Regions from separate parts of the Leclercia sp. G3L genome, predicted to be linked through region 2. Evidence: predicted binding sites of a transcription regulator. Region 2 holds the regulator's gene; each other region holds the start of a gene.
The links. The regulator PurR, encoded in region 2, represses purine synthesis genes. The targets are predictions, from matches to a motif close to CANGCAAACGTTTGCNTG.
Positions count from the first base shown of each region.

Region 1 (7,653 bases), 400 kb from region 2:
GTCGTTGAGGCCGCTGAAGTGCACGGCAAAAGTGGCGCCCAGAGCAAAAATCTCTGTCCAGTCGATCGTCTGCACGCCCAGATAAAGATCGAGATCGCTGTAAACCTTACACTCTCTCATCGGCAACATGATGCGTGAGGCCAGGCGACTCCACATCAGGCTCTGGTAAATAAGCCGCGTGTCGCCCTGAAAATGGACACCACCCTGAACCACTTGGCACTCTTGCGCGCCCAGACTTTCCAGTTCAGTTTTTAACAGCTCTTCCAGCCCACGGGCCGTACTGGCAAACAGAGAATTCATATCGTCACTTTTACTCTAAGAAAATTGCTGCGCATTATAGCCAATCTGGGCTCTATGTCATAAAGTTGAGGGCTTATTTTCATTTGAGGGGACGGTGCCGTGGCGACGTTATCCAGGCTTTTCATTCATCCGGTCAAATCCATGCGCGGTATTGGGCTCACGCATGCCTTCGCAGACGTCAGCGGTTTTGCCTACGATCGCATTTTCATGGTCACCGAACCGGATGGCACGTTCATTACCGCCCGCCAGTTCCCGCAAATGGTTCGTTTCACTCCGGCCCCGGTTCAGGATGGTCTGCATCTCACCGCGCCGGACGGTTCCAGTAGTATCGTTCGCTTCAGCGATTTTGCGTCAGCGGATGCGCCTACCGAAGTGTGGGGCAACCACTTTACCACGCGTATCGCCCCGGAGGCGATTAACCGCTGGCTGAGCGAGTTCTTTTCCCGCCCGGTACAGCTTCGCTGGGTCGGGCCTGAACTGACGCGACGCGTGAAAAATTTCGCCGGGGTGCCGCTGTCGTTTGCCGACGGTTTCCCGTTCCTGCTCACCAACGACGCCTCGCTGCGCGATCTGCAAAAGCGCTGCCCGGCAAGCGTGCAGATGGAGCAGTTCCGCCCGAATATGGTGGTCACAGGCGCAACGGCCTGGGAAGAAGACACCTGGAAAGTGATTCGCATCGGCGACGTTATCTTTGACGTGGTGAAACCCTGTAGCCGCTGCATCTTTACCACCGTCAGCCCGGAAAAGGGGCAGAAGCACCCCGCCGGCGAGCCGCTGAAAACGCTGCAATCCTTCCGCACCGCGCAGGATAACGGCGATGTTGATTTCGGCCAGAACCTGATCCCGCGCTCCAGCGGCGTGATCCGCGTGGGCGACGAGGTGGAGATCCTCTCGACCGGGCCAGGGCGGATCTACGGCGCAGGTGCGGAAGAAGAGGCTCCAGAGGTGGAGATCCAGCCTGCCACGGCGGTGACCATTCAGTGGCAGGGTCAGACGATTCGCGGTAACAATCAGCAGGTGTTACTGGAGCAGCTTGAACAGGCCGGGATTCGCGTGCCCTATTCCTGTCGTGCGGGGATCTGCGGATGCTGTCGCATCACGCTGGTCGAAGGCGAAGTGAGCGCGTTGAAGAAATCGGCCATCGGCGGTGACGGCACTATTCTGTGCTGCAGCTGCGTACCGAAAACCTCGGTACAGCTGGAAGCCTAAACGGCCTGCTCGAGACTGAAGCTGACCGGCTGGGGTTTGAGTCGGTCATTCATCACTTTGATCGGGTCGCCCAGCTGCATGGTGCGCCCGGCAATAGTCACCGCCGGCTGCGCCAGTAAACAGAGCGCGGCGTTATCGCCCGGCTCCACCACCAGCAAATTCACCAGCTCGGCATTTTCGCTCAGGCTGACGCATGCGGCATCGCCGGTGACCGGCGACCAGCGCTCACCGTGAGCAAGAAAGTGCCAGCTTTTCGGCATCTGAGGTTTAAGGAAGCGGATCGCCACCAGCGCATTGAGCACCAGTTCGGCGCGTTGTTCTTTCGACAGGTCCAGATCGCGGCACTTCTCTTCAAAGGAGAAATAGAGCGCGGCATCGTCGACGCAAAAACCGGTATCGGCAAAGGCGTCCGGGGTTAACATCCGGCGGGCAAAACGCGAACGAAACAACATACCATTGGCGAGATCGAGCATCATGCGATCGTGCTCGTCACAGAAATACCAGCGCCAGTTATCGTCAGGTTTAATTCGCATCTGTCTCTCCCGTTCCCGAAACGTCCTGTCGTAAGAAAGTCCTTATTTGCCGCTTCGCTTTTTTAACTTCAATAATCAAAGACTACAATGTCTAATAAAGCAACAGTCCGGGAATATAAAACAACCAGAGCTGGAAATAAAGCCCTGGTTGTAAGTCATGCTAAAAGATTAGATATGATTAACGATTTCTTTAATCAGCGGCGGGCCTTTGAAAATAAAGCCTGAATATATCTGCACCAGCGAAGCGCCAGCCGCCATTTTCTCGCGCGCGGCCATGACCGAATCAATACCGCCCACCCCAATAATCGGTAGGCGACCCTTTAATTCCTGCGACAGACGGCGAATAATTTCAGTGCTTTTTAACTGCACCGGACGCCCGCTCAGGCCACCCATTTCATCGCAATATTTCATCCCCTGAACCAGCGAGCGATCGAGGGTGGTATTGGTGGCGATAACACCATCAATATTATGGCGAACTAAACTGTCGGCGACCTGTACCAGCTCTTCTTCAGTCAGATCCGGGGCGATTTTAACGGCCACCGGGACATATTTATGGTGCGTCGCCTGGAGTTCATTTTGCTTATTTTTAATGGCGAGTAATAAATCGTCGAGGGCTTCACCATATTGCAGCGTACGCAGGCCCGGGGTGTTCGGTGAAGAGATATTCACCGCAATATACCCGGCATAGGCGTAGACTTTTTCCATACAAATCAGGTAGTCATCTTTGCCCTGCTCGACCGGCGTGTCTTTATTTTTGCCGATATTAATGCCCAGAACGCCATCGAAATGGGCTTTCTTTACGTTCTCAACCAGATGATCGACGCCGAGGTTATTAAAGCCCATGCGGTTGATCAGCCCTTCGGCCTCAACCAGTCGGAACAGGCGCGGCTTGTCATTACCCGGCTGCGGGCGTGGCGTGACGGTGCCAATCTCGATGGAGCCAAAGCCCATCGCACCCAGTGCATCAATGCACTCACCATTTTTATCCAGTCCTGCCGCCAGACCCAGCGGGTTTTTAAAGGTTAATCCCATGCAGGTGACCGGCTTCTCCATCACTCGCTGGCGCACCAGCGCTTCAAGCGGGGTTCCCGTAATACGGCGTAATTGCTGGAATGTAAATTCATGAGCGCGCTCAGGGTCGAGCTGGAAAAGGGCTTTACGAACGAAGGGGTAGTACATGAACTCTCCTGGATTCCCGGTGTGCAAACCGGGGCCGAATTATCAGCGATCGCAGCGGGAAAGGGAATTGACCTGCGGCAAAAAAAACCTCACCAGACGCAATCGTTTACTTTTCACCCCTCCTTTATTCATTTTTTGGCATTTATCTTGCGGATAAATCATTTAGTGGAATAAGTCAGCGATGCCACACTGCCAACAAATGTTATCAATGTTAGATAAAAGCAAATAATTGGTTATAAGGAGCATCTATGCGCGTCATTACGTTGGCCGGCAGTCCGCGATTCCCTTCCCGCTCCAGCGCGCTGCTGGAGTATGCCCGGGAGCAACTGACTTCTCTGGATGTGGAAGTGTTCCACTGGAATCTGCATAACTTCGCCCCGGAAGATCTTCTCTATGCCCGCTTCGATAGCCCGGCGCTGAAGACCCTGAACGAGCAGCTTAAGGATGCCGACGGGCTGATCGTCGCCACCCCGGTGTATAAAGCCTCATTTTCCGGCGCTCTGAAAACCCTGCTCGATCTGCTGCCGGAGCGCGCCCTGGAGGGCAAAATTGTGCTGCCGCTGGCGACCGGCGGCACCGTCGCTCATCTGCTGGCGGTGGATTATGCCCTGAAGCCGGTGCTCAGCGCCCTGAAGGCCCAGGAGATCCTGCACGGCGTGTTTGCCGATGACTCGCAGGTGATCGACTACCAGCACAAGCCGCACTTTACCCCGAACCTGCAAACCCGCCTCGACAGCGCGCTGGAGACTTTCTGGCAGGCGCTGCATCGCCGTGACGTTCAGGTTCCCGCCTTCGGTCTTCAGAAAGGAGTCGCCCATGTTTAAAACCCTTGCACGCCTGAGCCTGGCGGGTCTGGTGGCCCTCTCTGGCCTGGCCCACGCCGCCGATCCCGCCCCCGAGAGCCTGCGTATAGGCTACCAGAAAGGCAGCGTCAGCATGGTGCTGGCGAAAAGCCATCAGCTGCTGGAAAAACGCTACCCGGACACCAAATTCTCCTGGGTGGAGTTCCCGGCAGGCCCGCAGATGCTGGAGGCGTTGAACGTCGGCAGTATCGACCTCGGCAGCACCGGCGATATCCCGCCGATTTTTGCTCAGGCCGCCGGCGCGGACCTGGTCTACGTCGGCGTGGAGCCGCCAAAACCGAAAGCCGAAGTGATCCTGGTACCTGAAAACAGCCCGATTAAAACCGTGGCGGATCTTAAAGGCCATAAAGTGGCTTTCCAGAAAGGTTCCAGCTCGCACAATCTTTTATTGCGCGCCCTGCAGCAGGCGGGTCTGACCTTTAAAGATATTCAGCCGGTTTATCTGTCCCCGGCGGATGCCCGCGCCGCCTTCCAGCAGAACAACGTCGATGCCTGGGCAATCTGGGATCCCTACTACTCCGCGGCCCTGCTGCAGGGTGGCGTGAAGGTGCTGAAAGACGGCGAAACCCTGAAACAGACCGGCTCCTTCTACCTTGCCGCTCGCCCTTATGCGGAGAAAAACGGTGAATTTGTTCAGGGCGTACTGAATACCTTTAGCGAAGCGGATGCCCTCACCCAGAGCCAGCGTCAGGCCAGTATTGCCCTGCTGGCAAAAACGATGGGCCTCCCGGAGCCGGTCATTGCTACCTACCTTGACCACCGCCCGCCAACCGTTATCAAACCGGTAGATGCCAGTACCGCCGTGTTGCAGCAGCAAACCGCTGACCTCTTCTATGACAATCGCCTGGTGCCGAAAAAAATCGATATTCGCGACCGTATCTGGCAACCCACAGCGCAAAAAGGAGCTAAATCATGAGTCTGAATCTGTTCTGGTTTTTACCTACCCACGGTGATGGTCATTATCTGGGTACCGACGAGGGCGCACGCCCGGTGGATCATGCTTATCTCCAGCAGATCGCCCAGGCCGCAGATCGGATTGGCTTTACCGGGGTGCTGATCCCGACCGGACGCTCCTGTGAGGATGCATGGCTGGTGGCGGCGTCGATGATCCCGGTGACCCAGCGCCTGAAGTTCCTGGTGGCCCTGCGCCCGAGCGTGACCTCTCCGACGGTAGCCGCCCGCCAGGCCGCCACCCTCGACCGCCTGTCGAACGGACGCGCGCTGTTTAACCTGGTGACCGGCAGCGATCCGCAGGAGCTGGCGGGAGACGGCGTCTTCCTGGATCACACCGAGCGTTACGAAGCCTCCGCTGAGTTCACCCACGTCTGGCGTCGTCTGCTGGAGGGGGAAAATGTGACCTTCGAGGGCAAACATATTCATGTTCGTGATGCCAAACTCTTCTTCCCGCCGATCCAGCAGCCGCGTCCACCGCTCTATTTTGGCGGTTCATCGGACGTCGCTCAGGATCTGGCCGCCGAGCAGGTGGATCTCTATCTCACCTGGGGCGAGCCGCCGGAGCTGGTCAAAGAGAAGATCGAACAGGTGCGCGCCAAAGCCGCGGCTCACGGTCGTAAGGTGCGCTTCGGGATCCGCCTGCATGTGATTGTGCGCGAAACCACTGAAGAGGCGTGGCAGGCCGCCGACCGCCTGATCGCCCATCTCGACGATGCCACCATTGAGAAAGCCCAGGCCGCCTTTGCCCGCACCGATTCCGTCGGGCAGCACCGGATGGCCTCCCTGCACAACGGCAAGCGAGAAAATCTGGAGATCAGCCCGAACCTGTGGGCGGGCGTGGGGCTGGTGCGCGGCGGCGCGGGTACGGCGTTAGTTGGGGATGGCCCGACCGTGGCGGCGCGAATTAATGAATACGCCGACCTCGGTATCGACAGCTTTATTCTGTCCGGTTATCCGCATCTGGAAGAGGCGTACAAGGTAGGCGAGCTGCTGTTCCCGCATCTGGATGTCGCCATTCCGCAGATCCCGCAGCCGCAGCCCCTGTCGCAGCAGGGTGAGGCGGTCGCCAACGAATTTATCCCGCGTAAAGTCGCCCAGAGCTAAGGAGAACGCATGGCTAAACCTTCCCGAAAATGGCTGCTGCGCATTGCACCCTGGCTGCTCCCTGTAGGTATTGTCCTGATCTGGCAGCTGGCATCCTCCGTGGTTTGGCTGTCGAGCCGCATTCTGCCCTCCCCGGAGGGCGTGGTGGAGGCCTTCTGGTCCCTGAGCGCCAGCGGTGAGCTGTGGCAGCATCTGGCGATCAGCTCCTGGCGCGCGGTGATTGGTTTCTCCATCGGCGGGTCGATTGGCCTGACGCTGGGACTGATCAGCGGTCTGTCCCGCTGGGGCGAGCGTCTGCTGGACACCTCCATCCAGATGCTGCGCAACGTGCCGCACCTGGCGCTGATCCCGTTGGTGATCCTGTGGTTTGGTATCGACGAGACGGCGAAGATTTTTCTCGTCGCCCTTGGCACCCTGTTCCCGATCTACATCAACACCTGGCACGGCATTCGTAATATCGACCGCGGGCTGGTGGAGATGGCGCGCAGCTACGGTTTGTCCGGCTTCACCCTGTTCATCCATGTGATCCTGCCGGGCGCCCTGCCCTCGATCATGGTCGGCGTGCGCTTCGCCCTCGGCCTGATGTGGCTGACGCTGATCGTAGCGGAGACCATCTCTGCTAACTCCGGTATCGGCTACCTGGCGATGAACGCCCGAGAATTCCTGCAGACCGACGTAGTGGTAGTGGCCATTGTTCTTTACGCCCTGCTCGGCAAACTGGCAGATGTCAGCGCCCAGTGGCTTGAACGCCGCTGGCTGCGCTGGAACCCGGCCTACGTGATTAAGGAGGCACACGCATGAATACGGCTCGCTTAAATCAGGGGACGCCGCTGCTGCTTAACGGCGTGACCAAACGCTACGGCGAAAACACCATTCTCTACGGCCTGGACCTGCACATTCCCGCCGGACAATTTGTGGCGGTGGTGGGCCGCAGCGGTGGCGGTAAAAGTACCCTGCTGCGCCTGCTGGCCGGGCTTGAAGCGCCAAACGACGGTGAACTGCTGGCCGGCAATACCCCGCTGGCGCAGATCCAGGAAGACACCCGAATGATGTTTCAGGACGCGCGTCTGCTGCCGTGGAAAACGGTGATTGATAACGTCGGTCTGGGGCTGCAAGGCAACTGGAAAGCGCAGGCGCTACAAGCTCTGGCCGCCGTCGGGCTGGACAATCGCGCGGGTGAGTGGCCTGCCGCCCTCTCCGGCGGACAAAAACAGCGCGTGGCGCTGGCCAGGGCGCTGATCCATCGCCCTGGGCTGCTGCTGCTGGATGAACCGCTGGGGGCGCTGGATGCGCTGACGCGGATCGAGATGCAAGACCTGATCGTTTCGCTATGGCAGGAGCACGGCTTTACGGTGCTGCTGGTGACGCATGACGTGAGTGAAGCCGTCGCGATGGCCGATCGGGTATTGCTGATTGAGGATGGCAAGATAGGGCTGGATCTGACGGTGGACCTTCCACGCCCTCGCCGGGTGGGTTCAGTGCGGCTGGCGGAGCTGGAAGCGGAGGTGCTG
Region 1 covers NZ_CP088265.1:4,343,689-4,351,341, forward strand. The annotation lists gene rlmKL (bifunctional 23S rRNA (guanine(2069)-N(7))-methyltransferase RlmK/23S rRNA (guanine(2445)-N(2))-methyltransferase RlmL) at 1-300, opposite strand, end outside; gene LRS40_RS22395 (YcbX family protein) at 400-1,509, shown strand; gene zapC (cell division protein ZapC) at 1,506-2,042, opposite strand; gene pyrD (quinone-dependent dihydroorotate dehydrogenase) at 2,211-3,221, opposite strand; gene ssuE (NADPH-dependent FMN reductase) at 3,470-4,045, shown strand; partial or broken gene LRS40_RS22415 (sulfonate ABC transporter substrate-binding protein) at 4,038-5,037, shown strand; gene ssuD (FMNH2-dependent alkanesulfonate monooxygenase) at 4,997-6,142, shown strand; gene ssuC (aliphatic sulfonate ABC transporter permease SsuC) at 6,152-6,943, shown strand; gene ssuB (aliphatic sulfonates ABC transporter ATP-binding protein) at 6,940-7,653, shown strand, end outside.
Region 1: the regulator PurR is predicted to act here: its motif matches at 3,317-3,334, upstream of pyrD (quinone-dependent dihydroorotate dehydrogenase).

Region 2 (7,653 bases):
CATGCGGCTGAACAGGTCATTGCCGAGATCGTAATGCTCTTTACCAACGATCCAGGCACGCTTTTTACTCTGCAGGTTGAAGAGGCGGGCAGTGGCGATCCGCAGCGTATCCTTGAGGTGGCTGGGCAGCTGTGTTTCCAGGCCCGCCCGCAGGACGTTATTGAAAAAGATATCCAGCCGCTCACACTCCCACCAGCCGTCCATATAGCTCTCGCCAAGACCCAGCGAGCCCTGCTTCAGGACGCGTTTAAAAAAATCGGGGTGTTTAATTTGTAGATCGGAGGATGCCGGGCCGTTGATGGTGATACCCGCGCGGCTCAGCAATTCATTGACTATCCGGAACCAGTCATCATTCCGGATGCTGACTTCTTCTATACACGATGAACTCATAGCTTCTCCATCACCTGATGTGATCAGAATCCATAAATAGCGTAGACGCTCTTTATGGAGAGTGAGAAATTTCACGGCGTGACCCGTGAGGCTAATATCCGACGTAGAACAGAGGAAGGGAGAGGACCCTTGCCGAAAGGCCATCCATGGTAAAACGGGAGCACTCCGGCTCCCGTTAACACTTAATATTTTTAGTATTTATCAGAACGCTTCAGTCAGTATAGGACTGATAGGGTAGTGATTCAACAGGATATTGTTAGCATGCTAATCAACTCGCCCGTTATGCCTGTGAAGACCCGGCCTGCAGCCTGTCATCCTGCTGTTCTGCGCGCACGTACTGCATCCGATAGCCAAGCGCCGCCAGCACCACGGTTGCTACCATCACGCTGGTGGTGGTCAGCAGCGGGGTGGCAATCAGCCACGACACCATCAGGCTCGCCAGGAAGCAAAGGCCCAGTTGAAGGGTGTTCTGCAGGGCGGCAGCGCTGCCGGTCGCCTGCGGGAAGGGACGCAGGGCCTGCGCCACCACAATCGGGTAGATCGCGCCGTTTGCCACCGCCATCAGGCAGAAGGGGATCAGCAGCTCAACCAGGCCCACGCCAGGGATAAACCCAACGGCCCAGGTGGCGATCACGCTGAGGGCAAACAGGCCCAGCAGCCACGGCAGCATCTGGTGACCCTGCCATTTCTGCAGCGCGGCACGGCAGCCATAGCCACCAATCAGGAAGGCGATGGTCTGCGGCACGTAGCTCAGGCCGATCGCCGCCGGGCTGTAACCCATATCGCTGAGGATAAACGGCGAGCCGGTCAGCCAGGCGAAGAAGCTCGCAGAGCAGGCGGCGTAAATCAGCACATTGCCGCGGTAGGTGCGCGAACGTAACAGCGATAAAAAGGTGACGCGTTGTTTAGGTTGTTCATTTTTCACTGCCGCTGGCTTCAGGCTGAAAGCCGGGATCATCAGCACCAGGGTGATAACAAACAGCACTGCAAAAATCGCCTGCCAGCTGAAGTGGGCAAGGATCCAACTGCCGAGCAGCGGCGCCAGCGCCGGAGAGAGTCCGACCAGCGGCATGATGGTGGCAAAAATACGGTTAGTGCGCGAAGCCGGATAGTAGTCGGTTACCAGCGCCTGCCACGTGACCGCTGCGGCACAAACCCCCACCGCCTGGATAAAGCGCAGCACCAGCAGCCAGGTGGCATCCCGGACCCACAGCATACCGAGGCAGCCGAGGGCGAAAATGGCTAACCCTGCCAGCAGTACCGGCTTACGGCCGAAGCGGTCGGACATCGGTCCCCACAGCAGCTGGGCAAAGGCAAAGCCCGCCAGGAACAGGCTCAGGCTGGCGCTGATGGCCGCCGCCGGGGTTTGCAGATCCTCCTGCATGATCGAGAAGGCAGGCAGGTACATATCGGTGGCGAGGAAGCCCAGCACGCTTAAGCCGCCGAGCCAGACTAAAAATCCTTTCCCGGGTGTCATTGTTCTATTCTCCGTTTGGGCGCAGGTTTGGGTAGCCGCTGAGTGTAGGGAGTGCAAACCCGCTTGTGAAACGCTAATATTTGGCGGTTGCATTCAAAAATTTTGCAGGCAGAAAATGTGGTCAGAATATTCTCTTGAAGTGGTGGATGCCGTCGCCCGTAACGGCAGCTTCAGCGGAGCCGCGCAGGAGTTGCATCGCGTTCCGTCCGCCATCAGCTACACCGTGCGTCAACTGGAAGAGTGGCTGGCGGTGCCGCTGTTTGAGCGGCGTCACCGTGACGTGGAGCTTACCCCTGCCGGGATGTGGTTTCTGAAAGAGGGACGGTCTGTTATCAAAAAAATGCAGATCACCCGCGAACAGTGCCAGCAGATTGCCAACGGCTGGCGCGGACATATCTCCATTGCGGTGGACAATATCGTCCGCCCCGAGCGTACCCGACAGATGATTGTCGATTTTTACCGCCACTTTTCGGACGTCGAGCTGCGGGTGTCCCAGGAGGTCTTTAACGGCGTCTGGGACGCGCTGGCGGACGGCAGGGTGGAAATGGCGATCGGCGCCACCCAGGCGATCCCGGTCGGGGGGCGCTATGCGTTTCGCGATATGGGTACGCTGAGCTGGATCTGCGTGGTCGCCAGCCATCATCCGCTGGCCGCCATGGAAGGGCCGCTCAGCGATGATACCCTGCGCAACTGGCCCTCGCTGGTGCGCGAAGACACTTCCCGCTCGCTGCCGAAACGCATCACCTGGCTGCTGGATAACCAGCGGCGGATCGTCACCCCGGACTGGGAATCGTCAGCCACCTGCCTCTCGGCCGGGCTGTGCGTGGGGATGGTGCCGGTGCACTTTGCCCGTCCGTGGATCGACAGCGGCAAATGGGTGGCGCTGTCGCTGGAAAATCCCTTCCCGGATGCGGCGTGCTGCCTGACCTGGCAACAAAACGATATGTCACCGGCCCTGGCCTGGCTGCTGGATTATCTGGGAGACAGTGAAACGATGAACCGGGAGTGGCTGCGGGAGCCAGAGGTACTGACTCCCGGAGAGGATTAACGGCGGTAGTCGCGGAACGGTCCGTCCGCGACGGAACGGCGTTCAATCAGGCGCGGATGCACCTCAATGGACTGGGACTCTTCACGCTTGTTGACGATGCGGTCCAGCAGCATGTTGAAGGCGGTCTCACCCAGCGAATCTTTCGGCTGGTGAATGGTGGTCAGCGCCGGGGTAAAGAAGCGGGCGTTGCGCACGTTATCATACCCGATCAGCGAAACGTCCTGCGGGACGCGCAGGCCCATCTCATCGGCGGCACAGAGTGCACCCATTGCCATAATATCCCCGCCGCAGAAGATGGCGGTCGGACGCGGGCTCTGGGAGAGGATCTGCTGCATGGCGCGGTAGCCGGACTCCGGCTCAAAGTCGCCCTGCACGATCCAGTTTTCCGGCACCGTGATTAACGCCTCTTCCATCGCTTTCATAAAGCCCGCCAGACGCCCGGCCCCGGTGTTGCGCTCCAGCGCTCCGGGGATCACGCCGATTTCACGGTGGCCGCGTTCAATCAGATAACGACCGGCCATGTAGCCGCCTTCGAAGGCGTTATCGATTACCGAGTCGGTAAAGTCGGCCTTCGCTTCGCCCCAGTCCATCACTACCATTGGAATATTGCGGTACTCTTCCAGCATGGTGAGCAGGGATTCCGGGTATTCGGAACACATCACCAGCAGACCGTCGACGCGCTTCTGCGCCATCATCGACAGATAGGCCCGCTGTTTTTCGAGGCTGTTCCAGGCGTTGCCGAGGATCAGGGTGTAGCCTTTCTGGAAGCAGTTCTTCTCTACTGCTTCAATAATTTCTGCGAAATAGGGCGCTTCGCTGCTGGTCGCCAGCAGGCCGATCGATTTGGTGTGATTCACCTTCAGACTGCGGGCCACGGCGCTGGGAGAGTAGTGCAGCTCTTTAATGGCCGCCCAGACGTTGTTGCGGGTCTCTTCCGCAACAAAGCGGGTTTTGTTAATAACATGTGATACGGTTGTAGTGGAAACGTTTGCGCGTTTCGCCACGTCTTTAATTGTTGCCATCAGATGTCACTCCAGACCATATCTAAGCTCCTGAAAAACCAATAGGTAAACGTTTGCCTTCACTCGCCCTAATTGCGCAATTTGAATTGCGGTACGCCGGGAAAACGACACAGGACGTCAGGAGGGGGTCAATGGCCGGTACGCTAATAAATTTAGCGTGGAATTTTGTCTTATCTTGGCCAAAAGGGGAAGAGCAAAAACCGATATCAATCTAAATCCAGCAAGATTTTTACCCTGAACTGTGTAAAAATGAGCAGGCTCACTCTTAATAGGGTGATTAAAAGGAGAAAAATTGATGAGTACCGATCTTAAGTTTTCGCTGATTACCACCATTATTGTTCTGAGTCTGATTGTTGCCAGCGGTCTGACGGCGGCACTGCACTGATTGATGCGGGAGAGGTCAGCTCTCCCTCGTTCCTTCCGCTGATTGTTACGCGCCCTGCAAAAATCTTTTGCCAAATTGTTAACTTCTCATTTTTTGTGATTGGTGTCATGCTTTCGCCTTCATTGTTCTGTGTCGCCTGACGACACGGTGTCTGGAGTTGAAGTATGAGAATCAATTTTCCGCTGCTGGCCCTGGCCATTGGCGCCTTTGGTATCGGCACAACCGAATTTTCCCCGATGGGCCTGCTACCGGTTATTGCCCGGGGGGTAGATGTCTCTATTCCCGCTGCGGGCATGCTGATCAGCGCCTACGCCATCGGCGTGATGGTGGGTGCGCCGCTGATGACCCTGTTGCTGTCCCATCGCGGGCGTCGCAATGCGCTGATCTTCCTGATGGCGATCTTTACCGTCGGTAACGTCCTGTCGGCGCTCTCGCCGGATTACACCACCCTGATGCTGTCGCGTATTCTGACCAGCCTGAACCACGGCGCCTTCTTTGGCCTCGGGTCGGTAGTCGCCGCCAGCGTGGTGCCGAAGCATAAGCAGGCCAGCGCTGTCGCCACCATGTTTATGGGCCTCACCATCGCCAATATCGGTGGGGTGCCGGCCGCAACCTGGATGGGCGAAGCGATTGGCTGGCGGATGTCCTTCCTGGCGACCGCGCTGCTGGGCGTGGTTTCGATGATTGCGTTGTTCTTCTCCCTGCCGGCTGGCGGGGCGGGCGAAAAACCGGAGGTGCGCAAAGAGCTGGCGGTGCTGCTGCGTCCGCAGGTGCTGTCTGCCTTGCTGACTACCGTCCTCGGAGCCGGGGCGATGTTCACCCTCTATACCTACATTGCCCCGGTGCTGCATGACATCAACCAGGCGACTCCGGCCTTTATCACCGCCATGCTGGTGCTGATTGGCGTCGGTTTTTCCATTGGCAACTACCTGGGCGGCAAGCTGGCGGACAAATCCGTGAGCGGCACCCTGAAAGGCTTTTTACTCCTGCTGATCGTCATCATGCTGGCTATTCCGTGGCTGGCGCGTAATGAAGTGGGCGCGGCCGTGGCGATGGTGGTGTGGGGCATGGCGACCTTTGCGGTGGTACCGCCTTTGCAGATGCGCGTCATGCGCGTGGCCAGCGATGCGCCGGGGTTATCGTCGTCGGTGAATATTGGTGCCTTTAACCTCGGGAATGCGCTGGGGGCGGCGGCCGGTGGGGCGGTCATTTCCAGCGGGATGGGCTACAGCTTTGTTCCGGTGATGGGGGCCATTATTGCAGGCCTGGGGCTTATTCTGGTCTTTGCCTCGGAACGAAAACAACCCGAGCCGGTTTGCGCTACCGAATAAAAATAACGCCGAAGGAGTTCCCTTCGGCGTTTTTATTATGCCGCGAAGTTCTTCGCCACAAATTCCCAGTTTACCAGCGCCCAGAAATGCTCGAGGTAATTCGGGCGCGCATTACGGTAATCGATGTAATACGCATGTTCCCAGACGTCGACGGTCAGTAGCGGAATAGCGCGGGTGGTTAACGGCGTTCCCGCATTAGACGTAGAGACGATCGCCAGTTTGCCGTCGGCCTCTTTTACCAGCCAGGTCCAGCCTGCGCCAAAGTTCTTCACCGCCGCATCGGTAAACTTCGCTTTAAATTCCGCAAAGCTGCCGAACGCAGCAGTAATGGCTGCCGCCAGTTCACCCGTCGGTTCGCCGCCGGCATTGGGCGCCAGGCAGTGCCAGTAGAAGGTATGGTTCCACACCTGAGCGGCGTTATTAAACACGCCGCCTTCTGACGTGCGTACGATCTCTTCCAGGGTTTTCCCTTCAAAGGCGGTACCGCCGATCAGGTTGTTCAGGTTGGTGACATAGGTCTGGTGGTGTTTGCCGTAGTGGTACTCCAGGGTCTCCGCAGAGATGTGCGGGGCCAGGGCGTCTTTTGCATACGGTAATGCAGGTAATTCAAACGACATTGCTTCTCTCCTTATTATAGTGATCCATTCAATAGCCCTACTGAATGAAGGGATAGAGTAGCAAATTGAAAGATTATGCAAAAGAGGAACTTACCCCGCAGGCGTACCGGCGGGGCAGGGGATTAACGGAGGGTGTTGGCCTTCATCACGCGACGTGCGCCGACGTAATGACGCTGCCAGTAGTCTTCGCTGAGGGAGGTGATCTGAATGTCCTGGCCGGTACGCGGGGACTGAATGAATTTGCCGTTACCCACGTACACGCCAACGTGATCGGCGGTACCACGGCCCTGGGTGCGGAAGAACACCAGATCGCCGCTCTCCAGCTCACCGCGATCGACCGGAGAGGCGTCACGGAGGTGGTACATTTCATTAGCGGTGCGCGGAATGCGGAATTTAACCAGATCTTTATAGGCATAATAAACCAGACCGCTGCAGTCGAAGCCGGTACGCGGAGAGGAACCGCCCCAGCGATAAGGTTTGCCGATCTGGCCCATCAGCTTATTCATTGCCGTTTTCTGCGCTTTCTGCACCCGGACTTTATGCGCTTCGGCAAGAGTCGTGGTCTTGCTGGTTTTTACGCACTGCGCTTTACGCCCTTTACGGGTGGTGCATTTTTCTGTCACAACGCGGGAGGCGGTTTGCGTGGTTCTGCTGGCGTTGCGGGAGGTGGTGCGGCTTTTTTTGCTGGAATGCGTTGACTGTGTTTTAGCGAGGCTTTTTTTGGTGCTGCTCTTTTTACTGGTGCTCTCTTTTTTTGTGGTTTTGCTGGTACTGCTTTTTTTCTTAGGTTCGGTCGCTTTCGCCAGATGCGTTTTATGCGCGGCAGAAGGCCGCGCCTGCTCTGAGGCGTTAGCCACCGGCGTGAATGTGAGAGAAGTAAACAGCAAAGCACAGAGCGTGATCGAGAATTTATTTATTCGCGCCACTGGCAATCCCCTGGTAATTGCAGGTTATAAATAAACCTACTTATGATTTACAAAACTCGTCGATTCTAATCTATAAAAAGGCCCAACGTTAATAAACTTTTTGCATCTAAAACTGTGTTTCGTTAGCGAGCGCAAAAAATCACAATTTCGCAGCGGCGTTTTGTGCATTAGGTGAACAAAACCGCAGGTAATCTCGCGATAAGTTAGGTTCTAAATGCATCTTTAAGGGACGCGCGGTAAAATCATATAAGTGACAAAAATGTTATTTTCCGTTGTCGGTCTGAAACGCTACAATGTCAGACGATTGCCGTAACAGAAGTTAAAGGAAGCAAAACATGAGCACTACTATTGAAAAAATTCAGCAGCAGATTGCTGAAAACCCGATCCTGCTGTACATGAAAGGTTCTCCGAAACTGCCAAGCTGTGGTTTCTCCGCTCAGGCGGTCCAGGCGCTGTC
Region 2 covers NZ_CP088265.1:3,941,596-3,949,248, reverse strand. The annotation lists gene cfa (cyclopropane fatty acyl phospholipid synthase) at 1-390, opposite strand, end outside; gene punC (purine nucleoside transporter PunC) at 671-1,867, opposite strand; gene punR (DNA-binding transcriptional activator PunR) at 1,983-2,915, shown strand; gene purR (HTH-type transcriptional repressor PurR) at 2,912-3,937, opposite strand; gene LRS40_RS20380 (YnhF family membrane protein) at 4,233-4,322, shown strand; gene LRS40_RS20375 (MFS transporter) at 4,487-5,653, shown strand; gene sodB (superoxide dismutase [Fe]) at 5,689-6,270, opposite strand; gene LRS40_RS20365 (C40 family peptidase) at 6,393-7,196, opposite strand; gene grxD (monothiol glutaredoxin 4) at 7,532-7,653, shown strand, end outside.

Region 3 (7,653 bases), 1.3 Mb from region 2:
TCGGTGGCAAACTCTGCCGCACAGGTGTCCACGCGCTTGTAGACCGGGTGCAGGTTGTACTGGTCACGCAGCTTACGGATTTCCGCTTCGCGCACGCCCGCCAGTTTTGCCAGACGCGCATCGGCAAAGCCTTTACGCTTAAGCATGCGCAGGAAGTCAGCGTCGAGGCCGTTGATACCCAGCTCCGCAACTTTCTCTTCCAGACGCACCAGCTCTTCAATTTGCACCAGGAACCAGCGGTCGATATTGGTCAGGTTGAATACGCCATCGACGGAGAGACCGGCACGGAAGGCGTCGGCGATGTACCAGATACGCTCGGCACCGGCGTCTTTGAGCTCGCGACGGATTTTGGTCAGCGCTTCCGGATCGTCCAGGCTCACTTTCGGGTCGAAACCAGTGGCGCCTACTTCCAGGCCACGCAGGGCTTTCTGCAGGGATTCCTGCTGGGTGCGGCCAATCGCCATCACTTCACCGACGGACTTCATCTGGGTAGTCAGACGGTCGTTCGCACCGGCAAATTTCTCGAAGTTGAAGCGAGGAATTTTGGTCACAACGTAGTCGATAGACGGCTCGAACGAGGCCGGCGTGCGGCCACCGGTGATGTCGTTCATCAGCTCGTCGAGGGTGTAACCCACTGCCAGTTTCGCCGCCACTTTAGCAATCGGGAAGCCGGTCGCTTTCGATGCCAGGGCGGAGGAGCGGGATACGCGCGGGTTCATCTCAATAACAATCAGACGACCGTTCTTCGGGTTAACCGAGAACTGGACGTTAGAGCCACCGGTTTCGACGCCAATCTCACGCAGTACCGCCATCGAGGCGTTACGCATGATTTGGTACTCTTTGTCGGTCAGCGTCTGGGCTGGTGCCACGGTGATGGAGTCACCGGTGTGGATGCCCATGGCGTCGAAGTTTTCGATGGAGCAGACGATGATGCAGTTGTCGTTTTTATCACGCACCACTTCCATCTCGTACTCTTTCCAGCCGATCAGCGACTCATCAATCAGCAGCTCTTTGGTTGGGGAGAGGTCCAGACCGCGTTCGCAGATCTCTTCAAACTCTTCGCGGTTATAGGCGATACCGCCGCCAGTGCCGCCCATGGTGAAGGACGGACGGATGATGCACGGATAACCCACGTCAGCGGCAACCGCCAGCGCTTCTTCCATGTTATGGGCGATACCGGAGCGCGCGGTGTCGAGGCCGATTTTCTTCATCGCCACGTCGAAGCGACGGCGGTCTTCCGCTTTATCAATCGCGTCGGCGGTCGCGCCAATCATGGTCACGCCGAACTCTGCCAGCACGCCCTGACGCTCCAGCTCCAGCGCGCAGTTCAGCGCCGTCTGGCCGCCCATGGTCGGCAGTACCGCATCAGGACGCTCTTTTTCGATGATCTTACGTACCACTTCCCAGTTAATCGGCTCGATGTAGGTCGCATCGGCCATTTCCGGGTCGGTCATGATGGTTGCCGGGTTGGAGTTCACCAGGATAACGCGGTAACCCTCTTCGCGCAGGGCTTTACACGCCTGAGCGCCGGAGTAGTCGAACTCACAGGCCTGGCCGATAACAATCGGGCCAGCGCCAAGGATCAGGATGCTTTTTATGTCTGTACGTTTTGGCATGGTCTTCTCGGCTCCTGATTATTTAGCGGTCTTACGGTATTGCTCAATGAGTTCGATGAAGTGATCGAACAGCGGCGCGGCATCGTGCGGGCCTGGGCTGGCTTCCGGGTGCCCCTGGAAACTGAACGCCGGTTTGTCGGTACGATGAATCCCCTGCAGGGTGCCGTCGAACAGCGACTTGTGCGTTACGCGCAGTGTTGCCGGCATGGAGGCTTCATCCACCGCAAAGCCGTGGTTCTGCGCGGTAATCATCACGGTGTTGTTATCAATATCTTTCACCGGGTGGTTACCACCGTGGTGACCGAACTTCATCTTCACGGTTTTGGCACCGCTCGCCAGCGCCAGCAGCTGATGGCCGAGGCAGATCCCGAAGACCGGAATATCGGTTTCAAGGAAGGTCTTAATCGCGTCGATTGCGTAGTCGCACGGTGCCGGGTCACCCGGGCCGTTGGAGAGGAAGATCCCGTCCGGGTTCATCTTCAGCACGTCGTCTGCCGGGGTTTTCGCCGGCACAACGGTCAGACGGCAGCCACGGTCCACCAGCATGCGCAGGATATTGCGCTTGGCACCGTAGTCATACGCCACCACGTGGAACGGCAGCTCGTCTTCTTTTTTCGCTTCCGGCAGCTCACCTGCCAGCGTCCAGCTACCCTGAGTCCAGCTGTAGGCCTCAGCGGTGGTCACTTCTTTCGCCAGATCCATGCCGTTCAGCCCCGGGAAGGCTTTGGCTTTTTCCTGCGCCAGAGCCGCGTCCAGGTTGTCGCCAGCGATGATGCAGCCGTTCTGGGCACCTTTTTCTCGCAGCAGACGCGTCAACTTACGGGTATCGATATCGGCAATTGCCACGATGTTATGGCGTTTCAGGTAGGAAGAGAGGTCTTCGGTATTGCGATAGTTGCTGGCAATCAGCGGCAGGTCGCGAATAATCAGACCTTGTGCATGTACCTGGGAGGACTCTTCATCAGCGGCGTTAGTGCCGACATTACCGATATGGGGATAAGTTAGAGTGACGATTTGGCGGGAATAGGAAGGATCAGTGAGGATTTCTTGATAACCGGTCATTGAAGTATTGAAAACGACTTCCCCAACCGCCGAACCTGTTGCCCCAATGGCCCGACCGATAAACTGGGTTCCGTCTTCCAGAACCAATAGCGCTGACTTAATCAAAACACCCTCCAGAGAATATTCACTCACTTTATTTGCATATTAATTCATAACCGTAGTACGAAGCAATGCAAATCTGCTGCCAGTGGATTTTCGGCAAACGGCGGCATTCTGGAGATTTGGCGGGGGAAAGTCAACTTAAAAAGTGGGTTTTGTTTGTGGTTTTTACGGCACTGATGAGCAGGAAGGTTGTTAACGGGCAAAAAGATCAACTAAATCACTTAAGAAAACGCTTGCGAGACAGTTTTAGTATAAAGAATTCACCCACAGCCCCAAAAAGTGGACCATTTGGTCAAAATTCACAATATCGAAACAAAAATAATGGAGATAAACCTGATTTATGACCCGCTACTATTAAAAAAAGAACGAAAAAGATAAAATTAAAGGGCAATAAAATATTGCCCTCTGCAATCAACTATTTATGACTGCAATAACCACATCACGAAGGGTAATCATGATTATAAATTGTTAAGATTGAGCACATCTCGCATGTCAAAAAGACCATCTTTTTTGCCTTTCAACCAAATTGCAGAACGAACCGCCCCATTTGCAAAAGTCATACGGCTGGACGCTTTATGGGTGATTTCAACCCGCTCGCCGATATCGGCAAACATCGCGGTATGTTCGCCCACAATGTCACCCGCACGAACGGTAGCAAACCCAATAGTGCCTGGGACACGTTCTCCCGTATGACCTTCCCGGGTGTAGACTGCACACTCTTTCAAATCCTTATCCATCGCCTGAGCAATCGCCTCGCCCATGGCCAGCGCGGTGCCAGAAGGAGCATCGACTTTATAACGATGATGCGCCTCGATGATTTCGATATCGGTGTAATCCCCCATCACCTTCGCCGCTTTCTCAAGCAGTTTGAGCATGACGTTCACGCCCACGCTGAAGTTCGCTGCAAAGACGATAGCAACCTCGTTGGCGGCATCCTGAATAGCCTGCTTGCCAGCATCATCGAAACCGGTGGTGCCAATAACCATTCCTTTGCTATGCTGACGGCAAAACGCCAGGTGAGTCAGCGTACCTTCAGGACGGGTGAAGTCGATGAAGACATCGAAGTCGTCTTTAACCGCCTCAAGGCTGCTTTGTACGGTGACGCCTGACTTACCTGCCCCCGCCAGTTCCCCGGCATCGGCACCCAGCAGCGATGAGCCTTCACGCTCCAGAGCCGCGCCAAGCGTGACGCCATCCATCTGCAATGTCGCCTGAATTAACTGACGGCCCATACGGCCACCCGCGCCAGCAATGGCGACGCGGACCTGTGCATCATGCATAGTTATTCTCTTACGTTAAAATGATGTAAACCGTTTTCAGATTAACCAGCCTCTGTCGATGCCGCTATCCGAAAACGCCAATAATTAGAATTTAATGATAAACAGCGGGAAGTATCAGTAAAAGACATGATTTCGCCGTACAAAGCGGCAAATAAAAAGCCAGCAACGGATGTGCTGGCTTGATTTGGTGGGTTATTCCACTTCCCGGGCGTCGATACGCAACTCTTTCGGCACTTCGAAGACGATATTCTCTTCACGGCCTGCCAGAGGAATAGCTTCCCCGCCGCCCAGCTCCTGCAAACGTGCAATGACGTTCTGTACCAGAATATCCGGAGCGGAGGCACCGGCTGTCACGCCGACGCACTGGGCCTCTTTCACCCAGGCTTCCTGAATATCGGTGGCATCGTCAATCAGGAACGCCGCTTTCCCCATCCGCTGCGCCAGCTCGGCCAGACGGTTGGAGTTAGAGGAGTTTTTCGAGCCGACGACCAGCACCACATCCGCCTGTTCCGCCAGGGCGCGCACCGCTTCCTGACGGTTGGTAGTGGCATAGCAGATGTCATCTTTACGCGGCCCGACGATTCTCGGGAAGCGCTGACGCAGCGCATCGATGACGTCAGAGGTATCATCCACGGAGAGCGTAGTCTGAGTCATAAACGACAGCTTCGCTTCGTTTTTGACGTTCAGTGTCAGCACATCGGCCGGAGACTCGACCAGATACATGCCCCCCTGCGGGTTGCTGTACTGGCCCATGGTGCCTTCCACTTCCGGGTGGCCTGCGTGACCAATCAGGATCGACTCTTCGCCGCGACGGCTGGCACGTGCGACTTCCATATGCACTTTGGTGACCAGCGGGCAGGTGGCGTCAAACACGGTCAGATCGCGATTTTTCGCTTCGTTACGCACCGCCTGGGAGACGCCGTGCGCGGAGAAGATCAGGATCGCGCCATCCGGCACTTCGTCGATCTGCTCAATAAAGATCGCCCCGCGAGCGCGCAGGCTATCCACCACATAACGGTTATGCACCACTTCGTGACGGACATAAATCGGCGCGCCGTAAAGCTCCAGCGCGTTTTCAACAATGCTGATAGCGCGGTCTACTCCGGCACAGAAACCGCGCGGGTTAGCCAACAGGATCTGCATTCACATCCTCCAGTACCGGGTCGATTTCCAGCACTTCAACATCAAAATGGACGGTACGCCCGGCGAGGGGGTGGTTAAAATCGACGGTGATGGAGTCGCCGTTGATTTCACGGATCACGCCAGGCATTTCGCTGCCATCCATAGCGGTAAAGAGCATAATCGCCCCGATTTCCGGTTCGCCCGCATCCATAAATTCACGACGCGAGAAGTACTGGATCAGGTCCGGGCTCGGCACGCCAAACGCGGCATCCGGCTCCAGAGAGAACGATTTTTTCTCCCCCTCTTTCAGCCCCAGCAGCTGCTGCTCAAGACCTTCAGACAGAGAAGTATCGCCAAGACGGAACAGCGCCGGTTTGCCGTTATTGCGGGTGGACTCCGCGGTGGAGCCATCGTCGAGTTTCAGCGTGAAATGAACCAGCATCGCGCTGTTGGTCTGTACGGATTTAGACATGCAGAGTGCTCACTAATTTTGCCCGGTGGCGCTGCGCTTACCGGGCCTACGAGATCGTAGGCCAGTGCAAGCACAGCGCCGCCCGGCGGGTTTTGTTACGCCTGCTCTTTCGCCGCGGGCTTAGGCAAGAAGCCTTCCAGCACAATCAGCGCCGCACCGATACAAATCGCCGTATCGGCCAGGTTGAAGGTGGCGAAGTGCCAGTTGCCGACATAGAAGTCGATCATATCGACCACAAAGCCGTGCCACAGACGGTCGAACAGGTTGCCCAGCGCGCCGCCAATGATCAGCGCGTAGGCGATGTTATTCAGCTTTTGCGTAGCCTTACCGCGGTACATCAGCACCGCCAGCACCACACAGATACCGAGAGCGATACCTGCGAAGAACCAGCGCTGCCAGCCGCCGCTGTCAGCCAGGAAGCTAAACGCCGCGCCATAGTTGCGCGCATAGTGCAGATTAAGCGACGGGAACAGCGGAACCGTATCCCCCAGAGCAAAGTTCTGGAGGATCAGGTACTTGCTGCCCAGATCGATAATCAGCACGACCACCACCAGCCACAGCCAGCGCAGCCCTGTTGAAGAGAGTGATTTACTCATCAGGCAAACTTACGTTTTTCGCCATCACCGGCGACGTTGCTGACACAGCGTCCGCAGATCTCTGCGTGTTCCGCCACCTTGCCGACATCGGTAGTGTAATGCCAGCAGCGCGGGCATTTCTCACCATCGGCTTTCACCAGCGCCACTTTCAGCCCTTTGAGCAGCTCGCTCTGCTGGGCATCCGCGCTCGCGTCGGCATAATCCGCAACATTCGCCCCGGAGGTCAACAGGACAAATCGTAATTCATCGCCCAGCGCCGTCAGCTTCGCCGCCAGCTCAGGTTCAGCGTACAGGGTCACTGACGCTTCCAGAGAGCCGCCCACTTTCTTGTCGGCGCGTGCCTGCTCGATCACCTTGTTCACTTCGCCGCGCACTTTCAGCAGCTCGTCCCAGAAGCCGTCGTTCATGGCTTCGGTCTCTGCCAGGCCAAACAGACCCTGGTACCACTCGCCGGTGAAGACATACTTCTCACGATCGCCTGGCAGGTAGCCCCAGATCTCATCCGCAGTGAAGGACATGATCGGTGCCATCCAGCGCACCAGCGCTTCCGCGATATGGAACAGTGCGGTCTGGCAGCTGCGACGCGCCACGCTGTCCGCTTTGGCGGTGTACTGACGGTCTTTGATGATGTCGAGGTAGAACGAGCCCATCTCGATGGAGCAGAAACGCATCAGGCGCTGCACCACTTCGTGGAAGTCGTAAGACTCATAGGCCTTCAAGATATCTTCCTGCGCCGCTTGCGCGCAGCCTACCGCCCAGCGATCCAGCACCACCATCTCTTCCGGTTTCACCATGTCTTTCGCCGGATCGAACCCGTTCAGGTTCGCCAGCAGGAAGCGCGCGGTGTTACGGATACGACGATAGCTGTCGGCAGCACGTTTCAGGATCTCATCGGACACGGCCATTTCACCGGTGTAGTCGGTTGATGCCACCCACAGACGCAGAATGTCTGCGCCCAGTTTGTTCATCACATCCTGCGGAGAAACGGTGTTACCGATGGACTTGGACATCTTACGGCCCTGACCATCCACGGTGAAACCGTGAGTCAGTACCTGGCGGTAAGGTGCCTTGCCCTTCATGGCGGTAGAGATCATCAGGGATGACATGAACCAGCCACGGTGTTGGTCAGAGCCTTCCAGATACATGTCGGCAGCGTGACCGGCAAACTCAGGACGCACATCAACCACGGAGGAGTGGGTAGACCCGGAGTCGAACCACACGTCCAGGGTATCCGGCACTTTCTCGTAGTTGTCTGCGTCAGCGCCCAGGATGTCGCGCGAGTCGAGATCCCACCACGCCTGAATGCCGTCAACTTCGACGCGCTTCGCTACTTCTTCCATCAGTTCCAGAGTATTCGGGTGCAGCTCCTGGGTCTCTTTATGCACGAACAGAGACATCGGCAC
Region 3 covers NZ_CP088265.1:438,362-446,014, forward strand. The annotation lists gene carB (carbamoyl-phosphate synthase large subunit) at 1-1,616, opposite strand, end outside; gene carA (glutamine-hydrolyzing carbamoyl-phosphate synthase small subunit) at 1,635-2,783, opposite strand; gene dapB (4-hydroxy-tetrahydrodipicolinate reductase) at 3,239-4,060, opposite strand; gene ispH (4-hydroxy-3-methylbut-2-enyl diphosphate reductase) at 4,253-5,203, opposite strand; gene fkpB (FKBP-type peptidyl-prolyl cis-trans isomerase) at 5,184-5,654, opposite strand; gene lspA (signal peptidase II) at 5,750-6,250, opposite strand; gene ileS (isoleucine--tRNA ligase) at 6,250-7,653, opposite strand, start outside.
Region 3: the regulator PurR is predicted to act here: its motif matches at 3,003-3,020, upstream of carA (glutamine-hydrolyzing carbamoyl-phosphate synthase small subunit).